DNA from 2 places in the Priestia sp. JV24 genome. Region 1 is predicted to be linked to the other one. Evidence: riboswitches for the same ligand, from Rfam matches in the RefSeq annotation. Region 1 holds a riboswitch; the other holds the start of a gene.

Region 1 (7,978 bases):
GTGTGATTGGCTTTTTGTTGAAATATAAGTGGACAGAAATGGAGAAAGGGATTTTAGACGGTGTCAGACTGGGCATTAAGCCTATCCTTATTTTAATGCTGATCGGGATGCTTATTGCGATTTGGATGGTAGGAGGAACGATACCGACGATTTTATCCTACGGCTTCCACTGGATTTCACCCCAGTACTTTTTAATTAGTGCTTTAGTTATTACCGTATTAGTTTCAACATTCACGGGAAGTTCATTAACAACCGTCAGTACGGTAGGGGTCGCTTTATTTGGCGTAGGAACTGCTATTGGTGTACATCCAGGGCTAGCAGCGGGGATGATTGTTTCAGGAGCTGTGTTTGGAGATAAGATGTCTCCATTGTCTGATACAACAAATTTTGCTTCTGGTATCGTTGAAGTTCCGCTTCCTAAACATATTCAGCACATTACGTGGACGACGGTTCCAAGTATTGTTATTACAGCAATCATTGCACTTGTAATCGGAATCAACGGAAATCAGGAAAGCGTCAATTACGGGGAAATTCAAGGAATTCAAGACGCATTAAAACATACGTTTAATTTACATGTGTTAACGTTGCTTTCTCCACTTTTAGTTCTTATTTTTTCGATGAGAAGAGTCGATGTACTGCCAACGTTAGTTTTAGGTATTGTAACGGCCATCATTACAGGAATGATCACACAGCATGAATTTACGCTGAGTCAATTGCTAGGCGTTCTTCAAAGCGGGCCTGCAGTAGAGTCAGGAAATGAAGTAGTGGATGCGATTGTGAATAAAGGCGGAATGCAGTCCATGATGTTTTCAATTTCCCTTATCATGATTGCCTTGTCGCTAGGTGGCTTGATGAGAGCCGTTGGAATTATTGATGCTTTGTTAGAAGGATTAGCAAAACAAATTCGCCGCAGCGGAGACGTTATTTTTGCTACGCTTCTATCTTCAATTGGAGTGAACGTTATTACAGGCGAACAGTATTTATCGATTCTCTTGCCTGGACAGACGTTTAAGCCGCTGTATGAAAAGTGGAATTTAGATCCAAAAAACTTATCACGAACGCTTGAAGACGGTGGAACGGTTATTAATGCTATTATTCCATGGGGGGTCAGCGGTGCTTTTATTTCAACTGCATTAAATATTCCTGCAGCTGACTATATTCCATTTACATTCTTTAGCATTTTATGTCCTATTTTTTCAATTATTTTAGCATATACAGGCATTGGCATTGCCAAGAAAAAAGCTCAGTCTTAACTGGGCTTTTTTTTTGGAAAAAGGACAGGTGAAAAACGACAAAAAAGTATCATTCCACTTTTCAAATCTATAATTTAATAATACAATTTACTATACGTCTTTCTTGTTAATGTATTTGGATGAATTCTTATTTCTTTATTGATGAAGAAATTTGAGTTTTGCGGTATGATAAATAAGCTGTATTGGCGATGGGATGAATGCCCTTTTTAGCAAACATTTAAGAAGGGTAAAGCCAAATGAAAACACTCATTATAAAAGAGAAAAGATATTTATTGAGGAGAGGGTTTCTGTTGAAAAAATGGGGCATCATTGCATTAATCACTGTAGCTGTGCTCGGTGTGACAGCGGTTTTCAACCGAGCTGAAAGTGATGATGTAAATAAAGAAAAATTGAATTTATTATCGCCTTATTCAAATAAAGTAGATGTATATAGCATTACGTATCCTAGTGATAATTTAAAGATAAAAGGGTTTTTAGTACAGCCTAAAGACATTGCAGACAAACATTATCCGCTTTTAGTATATAATCGCGGAGGAAATCGCGAACATGGCATGATTCGCGCAAAAACACTGCAGTACTTATCATATTGGGCAAGTAAAGGCTACGTCGTGGTTGCGACTCAATACAGGGGAAATGGCGGAAGTGAAGGTACAGAGACGTACGGGGGTAAAGATATTGACGACGTATTAAATCTTATTAAGTGGGGAGAACAGCTTCCTTATGTAAATCACCAGCAAAAGGTAGCGCTAGGATATTCACGCGGCGGCATGATGACGTATTTAACGATGAAAAACGGCGTTAAATTTGATGCAGTTGTCGTACAATCAGGTATTACAGACATGTTTCAATTCTATGATCAAAGAGGGCCTGAAATGAAACAAGTGCTGCGGACGATTGTAGGAGATCCGGCGCAGTATCCAGAGAGGTATAAAAGTCGTTCTGTTGTCTATTGGAGCGATAAAGTAAATTCACCTCTTTTGATTTTACAGGGTGATCATGATCGTAAAGTTCACCACACGCAGGCTGAAAAGCTTGTGAAACAATTAGATGAGCAGGGAAAAGAATATAAATATGTACTGTACAAAAACGGAGACCATCCGCTAACTGCTTATTATGATCAATATAACGCGGAAATTGATAAATGGTTTAAAATACATTTAGCTAAGCAGTAAAGAAATTGGAAGTAGTTTTGATGAATGGAAAAGAGCAGCTTGTTTTATCCTACTACATGTAAGCATATAAAAAGGGGATGAAGCAAAATGACTCAGTCTAAAAGTCAAAAAGAGCGTCAGTGGAATGTGCGAAAACAATCACAAAACCCATCGCATGGAAAAGTGAAATCTTTTGAAGAACTATCAGAAGAAATCACGCCTAAACGTAAATCAGGTAACCACCACATAAAGGAAGACACAAAAAAGGAGAGCTGAAGCTCTCCTTTTTCTATGTTTGTTTATGGATTTGTGGACCACATGCCCGCAGATTTGATAAAAATACGCGGATGCAATTTTAATTGTGCGACCATAATTTCTGCTAGGTCTTCAGGCTGCATCACTTTATCAGGATTGCCATCCGTTAAGTTTTCTTTATACGCTAATTCCGTTGCTACTGTACTTGGTGTTAGAGCTGTTACACGAATATTGTGTTTGCGCACTTCTAACGCTAGAGATTCAGTTAAGCCGAGCACGCCAAATTTTGAAGCGCTGTAAGCACTTGTAACGGGAGCACCTTTTTGACCAGCAGTGGATGAAATATTGATAATGTCTCCACCATTTTTTTCGATTAATTGAGGTAGAACGGCGCGCGTTACGTAGTAAACGCCCATTAAATTCACATCAATGATTTGTTTCCACTCAGCTGGGTCTAGCTCTAAAAAGCTTCCGAATTTACCGATTCCTGCATTGTTGATTAAGATATCTGTTGCCCCTAATTTTGTATGTAGATGCTCAACTGCTGCATTTACTTCTTCCATAGAAGAAACATCTGCTGTTGCATAAGCAACTTGTACATCAAATGCTTCTAGTTCAGAAGCAACAGCCTTTAAATCTGCCTCTGTACGAGCAATTAAACCGATATTTACGCCTTCTTTTGCTAATTCAATCGCAGTTGAACGACCGATGCCTTTTCCTGCTCCTGTAATAAGAGCTACTTTGCCTTTAAGTGATTGTGCCATGTATAGACTCCTTTCAATGTTCCGCATAAACATTCTTCATAATAACAAAGAATTATCCATTACTATCCTATAGAAATGCACAAATGATGTCAAAAATAAAGATTATTAAAATGGCTTCAAGTATAAATTTCCTTTTCATACAAAAACTATAGAGACTAAAAAGAAGAAATTCCGTTTCTTTTCGTTCAATGTAGTGGAGGATGAACAATGCGTATAAAAAAACTATCTGAGTTAACGAATAAATCCAAAAAGCGGAAAGAAAAAGCTGATGAATCGAAGGACACTAAGGACACTAAGGATACTAGTGCTTCTTCTACACAGGAAGAGCAGAAATTATCTGAGAGGGTGGGAGATAATTTATCCCGCATGAAAAAAGCACTGGGACAGAGCACGGATTTAGTTGTACGAGAGTTTCGAATTTCGATTGAAGAAAAATTCACTTTAGGTGTTGCTTACATCGACGGATTAGTAAATAAAGACGAAGTTGAACACTATTTTGGATGTTATCTATTTTTTTTAAAGTTGTCATTGTGTTCTATGCCATTTAGTTAAGTATCGTCCAATTGTGTAATTTACGGGTGCGCAATTTTTTAAGCTTTCCTTTAGGTCTAATTATTACAGGCGTGGCGTATTACATTATTCCCAACACAGCGTACTTCAATTATTTTGAAAAATATTACTGGCCGTTTTATTTATTTGTACTAAGCGTCTGTTTTCCGGCGTTATTTATTGCTCTTTCTTATATAAAGAAAAATAAGGCAGCTAAAGGCGATAGAAGCCAACAAACATAGCATTATTTATACGCATGTGGTATAATACGATGACAATTCAAGAAGAAACGCCGTGCACGTTTGTATATGTACGGGAGAGGTTCGAAAACTCCCTCTATAAAAAACTAAGATCATCGTTGATGACAAAAGACACGGTTTTAGCGTGTCTTCTTTCACGTGCTTTTCTATCAACGCGTCTTTTTGATGTGTATGCTGGCGAGGACGTGTATCTTAGTTGCTTTTTAGGGAGATTGCTGGAAAAGAGCAGTCTCTTTTTTGTGTTATAAAATTAGTCACAAAGGGAACGAACGGTTCAATAAAGTTTCTTCTTCTTTTGATTTCAATCAAAAAGGAGACGAACAATAATGATAAAAAATGAAAAAGCTATTGTTGTATTTAGCGGAGGTCAAGATAGTACAACATGTCTATTTTGGGCTTTGAAAAACTTTAAAGAAGTAGAAACGGTTACTTTTCAATATGGTCAGCGTCATAGTCAAGAGATAGAGGTAGCAAAAGCTATTGCAGCTGATTTAGGTGTGAAGCACACCGTACTAGATATGTCACTTTTAAATCAATTAGCACCAAATGCCTTAACGCGAGATGATATTGAGATCGAGCAAAAAGAAGGAGAGTTGCCTACCACATTTGTGGATGGCCGCAATCTGTTATTTTTATCATTTGCAGCCGTACTGGCTAAAAACAGCGGAGGCCGTCATATCGTAACAGGCGTTTGTGAAACTGATTTTTCGGGATATCCAGACTGTCGAGATGTATTTGTAAAATCGTTAAACGTCACGCTTAATTTATCAATGGACTTTGAATTTGTGATTCATACGCCTCTTATGTGGATTGATAAAGCAGAAACGTGGGCGTTAGCGGATGAGCTAGGGGCGCTTGAGTATGTGCGTGAAAAAACATTAACATGCTACAACGGTATTGTTGCTGATGGATGCGGCGAATGTCCCGCATGTCAATTGCGAAAACGCGGGTTAGATCAATACATGCAAACAAAAGAAGGGGGAGAGGAATAATGCTGCAACAAATGTATCCTCAAGTATTTCATGACTATCAATACGAACTGAACAAAGATATGCAGTTTGCTGCGGCACATTTTGTTCCTCACACAGAAGCAGGAAAATGCCGTCAAGTCCATGGACATACGTATTTCGTAAATCTAACTGTTGCCGGAGATACATTAGACGAAGCGGGCTTTTTAGTAAACTTTGCGCTATTGAAAAAAATTGTTTCTGGTCAATTTGATCATACATTATTGAACGATCATTCTATCTTTAACGAAGAAAATCCAAATGATTTTCCTACAACTGAAGTTGTTGCTCGTAAAATTTATGAGTTGGTTCAAGAATATCTAGACACACTACCAAATAAGCCTTCTTGCGTACAAGTATTCGTGCGGGAAACGCCGACAAGTTACGTAGTTTACCGCCCAAAGAAGGTGAAAAAACGTGGCTAATACAATTCCAGTACTTGAAATATTCGGACCAACGATTCAAGGGGAAGGAATGGTTGTAGGACGTAAGACGATGTTTGTTCGTACCGCGGGCTGTGATTATTCCTGCAGCTGGTGTGATTCAGCTTTTACGTGGGATGGATCTGCTAAAAACGATATTCGTCAGCTAACAGCAGAACAAATTTGGACGGAGCTAAAAGAAATTGGAGGAGAGTGCTTTGATCACGTCACCATTTCTGGAGGAAACCCTGCGCTTATCAAGGCAATTGGTTCACTTGTAGAGCTTTTGCACAGTCATGGGGTAAAAGCAGCTCTTGAAACACAGGGAAGCCGTTATCAGGATTGGTTCCTAAAGATCGATGATTTAACGATTTCTCCTAAGCCTCCAAGTTCATTAATGAAAACAAATTTCGCCGTATTAGACGATATTATAGAAACATTAATAAAGGAAAAACGCATGGCGCACATAAGCATAAAAGTCGTTGTATTTAATGATGAGGACTTTGAGTATGCAGCGTCTGTTCATGAACGTTATCCTGAGGTTCCATTTTTTGTTCAAGTAGGAAACGAGGACTTAACGACAATCGATAATGCGTCGTTAACACAAGAATTGCTTAAAAAGTATGAATGGTTAATCGATAAGGCAGTGGCAGCTAAAAACATGAACGATGTAAGAGTTCTGCCGCAGGTTCACGCCCTTGTTTGGGGAAATAAACGAGGCGTGTAAGCGCATAGCAAAAAATTTACAAAGAAAAATAAAAACAGATATATACAAAATAAAAAAACGCTGTTAGAATGACAATCGTAGAAAGAGAGGAAATACAAATGAGCGGTCGAAAAGATGAAGAATTAGAAGGTGTATCACTCCTTGGAAATCAAGGAACAAACTATTTGTTTGAATATGCACCAGAGATTCTAGAAGCATTTGATAACAAACACCCAAATCGTGATTATTTTGTGAAATTCAACTGTCCGGAATTTACGAGCTTATGTCCAAAAACAGGTCAGCCGGATTTCGCAACCATTTATATTAGTTACATTCCAGATGAGAAAATGGTAGAAAGCAAGTCGTTAAAGCTTTATTTGTTCAGCTTCCGTAACCATGGAGATTTCCATGAAGACTGTATGAACATTATTATGAATGACTTAATTAAACTGATGAATCCAAGATATATTGAAGTATGGGGAAAATTCACACCACGCGGCGGGATTTCAATTGATCCATATACAAACTATGGCCGTCCCGGTACAAAGTATGAAGAAATGGCTAATTATCGCCTGATGAATCATGATTTATACCCAGAAACAATTGATAATCGTTAATTCGAACAAACAGGTTGTGTATGCAACCTGTTTTCCATTGCAAAAACAACAGGTGAGAAGGTGAAAGAATGTCACAGAGATCAGCATTAGTATTAGGTGCAAGCGGACTTGTTGGTCAAGAACTTTTAAAAATGTTATTAAGCAACAGCTTATATAACCATGTGACAGTGTTTGTTCGAAAAAAGCTACCAATCGAACACACAAAGCTACGTCAGCTTGAAATTGATTTTTCAGAGCTTGATAAGCATGAAGAATGCTTTGCAGTTGATGATGTATATTGCTGTTTAGGCACGACAAAGAAAAAAGCAAAAACAAAAGCGAAATTCATTAGAGTGGACTACGAATTTCCTTTAAAAGCGGCTAAATGTGCAGAAAAATATCGCTGCAAAAACTTTTTAACGATCACAGCAATTGGTGCTGATCTTCGTTCGCCATTCTTTTACAGTAAAGTAAAGGGGCAAGTAGAAGAAGATATCGCAAGCTTGTATATCCGTTCTACTCACTTTTTCCGCCCATCGTTATTATTAGGCAAGCGCCAAGAGTTTCGCCTATTTGAAAAGATTGGGGGATACACGTTAAAGTCGTGTTCATTTTGCCTTGTAGGAAAGTGGAGAAAGTATCGTCCAATTAAAGCGTATAACGTAGCCAAATCGATGATGAAAGCTGCTCTTGAAGATAAATGTGGGGTTCATGTACATGAAAGCCAAGACATTTATACAGGTGAATGCTATTATTCGTTTACCAACGGCAAGCGAGTATTATCAAAATAAAGAAAAGCCTCTTCATAAGAAGGGGCTTTTTTCTATCTTCCGTCACCATCCGCATCTCCATCTCCACCGCTATCTCCATCGCCATCATGATCGTGGTTAGAAGCAGTTTCACTCCAGCTTGTGTAGGAGTTAGAATCTTCTTCGGCATAATTCATGGGTTCAACGGATGTTTTTTTATTTGAAGTTTGTTTGCGTTTAAAAACGAACTGCACGATGAAAAAAAG
Region 2 (3,488 bases), on a different contig from region 1:
ATCATCACCTTTAGAAGGAATGTTTTCCCTCAGCTGGCTTAATAGAAGCTTTCTGTTTTCAAAAAAGTGGACAGCCACCATTTTATCTCACCTAATTTCATATGATATGTGTGATACAAAGATGTGTATATGAAATCCTTCCTATACATTATGTCGCCAGGGGTGGTTTTAGAACACATTGAATAGACAATTGTTGCATCGATATATGAAATAAATAGGATGGCATAGTTATAAATCTTCTATTCTTGGACATACTTATACTACTAATCTAAAAAGGGATGTGGATGAAAATGAAGGTGGTTATCGGATTAAGTGTATTTACGGTCGTTACAGGAGCAATTGCGTTAGGGTCGGTTTACTTTTTAGCAGGTATCTTTTCATTTTTCTTAACGGTTTTTTCATAAAAAAATCCACCAAGAGGTGGATTTTTTATTTAGCAGCGGCTTTTGTTTCATGAGGCGAATTGCCGATAAATCCAAATTTCCCGCCGACAACTTCTTTTACTTCGTGGATGACAATAAAAGAATTCGGGTCAATTTGCTGGATTTTCTTTTTAATTTTTAATAGCTCGTTCTTTTTAATAACAACGTAAATAATACGTTTATCTTTGTTGGCGTAGTAGCCGTATCCGTAAAAGATGGTGGCTGCATTTCCAAATTCACTGGTGATGACTTGCGCTATGTCTTTGTATTGATCGGACATAATCGTCATTGCTTTTTTGTTGTGGAAACCTTCGATAACGACATCTACGATTTTGGCACAAAGATAGACGAATATAAAAGTATAGAGCATGTTATTGACGCCAATAGCGAAAACCGATGCTAAAATAATTACACTGTCCATGTAGAACATGCTTTTAGAGATATTATAGCCTTTTGTGTAGTTTAATAAATAAGCCAAAAGAGTTGTTCCACCAGTCGATCCATCCGCTATAAAAATGAGAGCCAGTCCTGTTCCCATTAGTAAGGCGCCGAATACAATTCCTAAAATCATGTCATGAACGTGAAAAGGAATATAGCTGACTAGACCGAGGAAAACGGATGTCATGACGGCTCCTAGAATCGTATAAAGAATCGTTTTTTTGGTTAGAAATTTATAGGCTAAGGCAATAAATATAAGGTTTACAAGAAATGTGCTGATACTTGTAGGGATATGAAATAAATAATATAAAACAAGGGCAATACCAACCGTACTTCCGTCACCTAATTTATTTGGAATGACGAAAAAATCAATGGATGCAGCAACTAAAAGTGCGCCAACAATAATTAAGATAATGTCTTTATAGATTGTTTTCAATATGCAAACCTCCTTGATTATTAGGATATTTTCATGTGGAATCTTGTTTTTACTAGTGTTTCATAAATGATAAAATAAAAAACGTCTTAGAAATTGTCTAGTTATAAAACTGATCAACTTCTAAGACGAAGAATTACGATACGTGTATAGGTCTTAATCCGGCTTTTCTATGCTTCGATGTCACCGATTATATAAACCTCTGACCGCTATGTCAACGCTGTGAGAGATGTTCAACTTTTCAAAAAATAGAAGGCGGTTTCCTACATAAAAAAAAAGAATCCTTTGCGATGGTGCAAAGGATTTTCAAATTTATTGGAATAGGGGGAATACGTTATTAGGATTACCATTTTCATAAATTAATATACCTTAATTTTTCAAAAAAATTTATTTGTTAATGACGATTGAAAGTTTGTAATTCACATGCTGATTTAGCTCTGTCAAAAAATCATTTAGTTCTTCATTTGAATGAAATTTGCATTCTAATAAGTAGCAGCCATCGCCGCTGATTTTAAAGTTGTTGATAACGTGCTCCTGCTGACTTTCTAAAAATGTAAGGTAGGGGTGGTGATGAATGCTCTGCGTATAGATATTTAAAAATGCATGGATGATGTAGCCGAGTTTTCGTTCATCAATGTTAATTGTATAGCCTTTGATCATGCCTTCATCTTCTAACTTTAATACTCTAGCAGAAGCGGCTTGTCCGGTTAAATGCACTTTTTCTCCTAATTCTTTCATCTTTATACGTCCATTTTTTGATAGCTCTTCTAGTATGCGTTTATCTGTATTATCTAACATCGCTACAAATCCTTTCGTATTTCAAATCAAAAGGGTTAACTACTTGATGTCACCTATGTATACTGATACGTCTTCTATTTTATACTAAAGAAAAGTAAGAAAAAAGAGCCGTCAATATGTAAGATATAGAAACCCGCAGTAGTTTGTAAACAGCTAGATTGACGAAAGCTTAAGCTTGCTGTATGATTCTTTGAGTGTTTACGTGGTTCGTAACCATCCCACGTTAAAAAACTAAGGAGAGAATAGTAAGATGAATATAAGAACACTTTGCGTTAACGGTCTTTTAGCTGCTATGTATATTGCTGTCAGTATGTTAATCCAGCCGTTTGGCTTCACCAATATCCAATTTCGTATATCGGAAATGTTCAATCACTTAATTGTGTTTAATAAAAAGTACGTGTATGGCATTGTGCTAGGAGTATTTCTGACGAATTTGTTTTTTTCACCAATGGTCGCTTATGATCTGGTGTTTGGGGTAGGACAATCCGTGCTATCATTACTCATTACCATTTTTTCTATGCGCTACATTAAAAATATGTGGGCTCGTATGCTTGTTAATACACTTGTATTTACGTTCACGATGTTTATTATTGCGTTTGAACTGCACTTAGCATTTGATTTACCATTTTTCTTTACATGGTTAACAACGGCTGTTGGTGAGTTCATTGTCATGCTTGTTGGAGCACCAATTATGGCTGCAATTAATAAACGCGTACAATTTAATAAGCTAGTTGGATAAAAAAGATGGGGCTGTGATAAATCTCACAGCCCCATCTTTTTTTCTTTGTTATTCTATAAGTGTAGTGATAAATAAACCCCTTATTATTGAAGAGCTTTTCACGCATGGACAAATTACCCATATCTAGCATGTGAAAAGAGCAGGTCGCGTTTGCGATCTGCTCTTTTTGCGTAAGGCAATAGGAAGTATTCGGTTAGATTATTTTGAAAGAAGGAGTGACAAATCTCACAGCGCATTCTTTTTTCTTTTGTTACGATATACATATAGTTGGCAAACTCCTTATCGAAAATTTTTTCGCACAACAACACATTACCTATGCGTAGCAATTAAAAAAGCAGACCGATGACGGTTTGCTTTTTTAATTATATTTTACCATTAAATAACTTTTTGGTTATAATTGTAAAATAACCTTTGTTACTAGAGAGAGGATTCTTTTTTGAATAGAAAGTTAGGAATTCTTGTTTTATTAGCTTTAGCCATCTTATTTGCCGGGTGTTCAAAAGAAGAAGACAACGTTCCTTTAAGAGAACTAGAAAAGATAAGTATTAACGTAATCAAAGAACAAAAAATGAAGCAAGGAATTTCATATGAAATGGAATTAGTAAACAAGAGCGATTTGACCATCAAACAAAATAATGTATTTTTATCCTATCCTTTA

The links. A riboswitch is a leader RNA that binds a small molecule or an ion and turns the genes downstream of it on or off. The one in region 1 is predicted to bind preQ1.
Region 2: linked by a shared signal. The riboswitch ahead of OK414_RS02370 (QueT transporter family protein) and the one ahead of queC (7-cyano-7-deazaguanine synthase QueC) in region 1 are both predicted to bind preQ1.

Annotation. Positions count from the first base shown of each region.
Region 1 covers NZ_JAPCIN010000012.1:107,375-115,352, forward strand. Annotated here, with positions in the region: gene nhaC (Na+/H+ antiporter NhaC) at 1-1,253, shown strand, start outside; gene OK414_RS06220 (alpha/beta hydrolase family protein) at 1,544-2,425, shown strand; gene OK414_RS06225 (DUF6254 family protein) at 2,513-2,680, shown strand; gene OK414_RS06230 (3-ketoacyl-ACP reductase) at 2,704-3,423, opposite strand; gene OK414_RS06235 (hypothetical protein) at 3,631-3,975, shown strand; PreQ1 riboswitch class I at 4,285-4,328, shown strand; gene queC (7-cyano-7-deazaguanine synthase QueC) at 4,559-5,224, shown strand; gene queD (6-carboxytetrahydropterin synthase QueD) at 5,224-5,664, shown strand; gene queE (7-carboxy-7-deazaguanine synthase QueE) at 5,657-6,388, shown strand; gene queF (preQ(1) synthase) at 6,487-6,984, shown strand; gene OK414_RS06260 (NAD(P)H-binding protein) at 7,053-7,754, shown strand; gene OK414_RS06265 (hypothetical protein) at 7,787-7,978, opposite strand, start outside.
Region 2 covers NZ_JAPCIN010000009.1:25,684-29,171, forward strand. Annotated here, with positions in the region: gene OK414_RS02355 (hypothetical protein) at 1-81, opposite strand, end outside; gene OK414_RS02360 (YitT family protein) at 430-1,296, opposite strand; gene OK414_RS02365 (Lrp/AsnC family transcriptional regulator) at 1,681-2,091, opposite strand; PreQ1 riboswitch class I at 2,288-2,332, shown strand; gene OK414_RS02370 (QueT transporter family protein) at 2,342-2,830, shown strand; gene OK414_RS02375 (hypothetical protein) at 3,267-3,488, shown strand, end outside.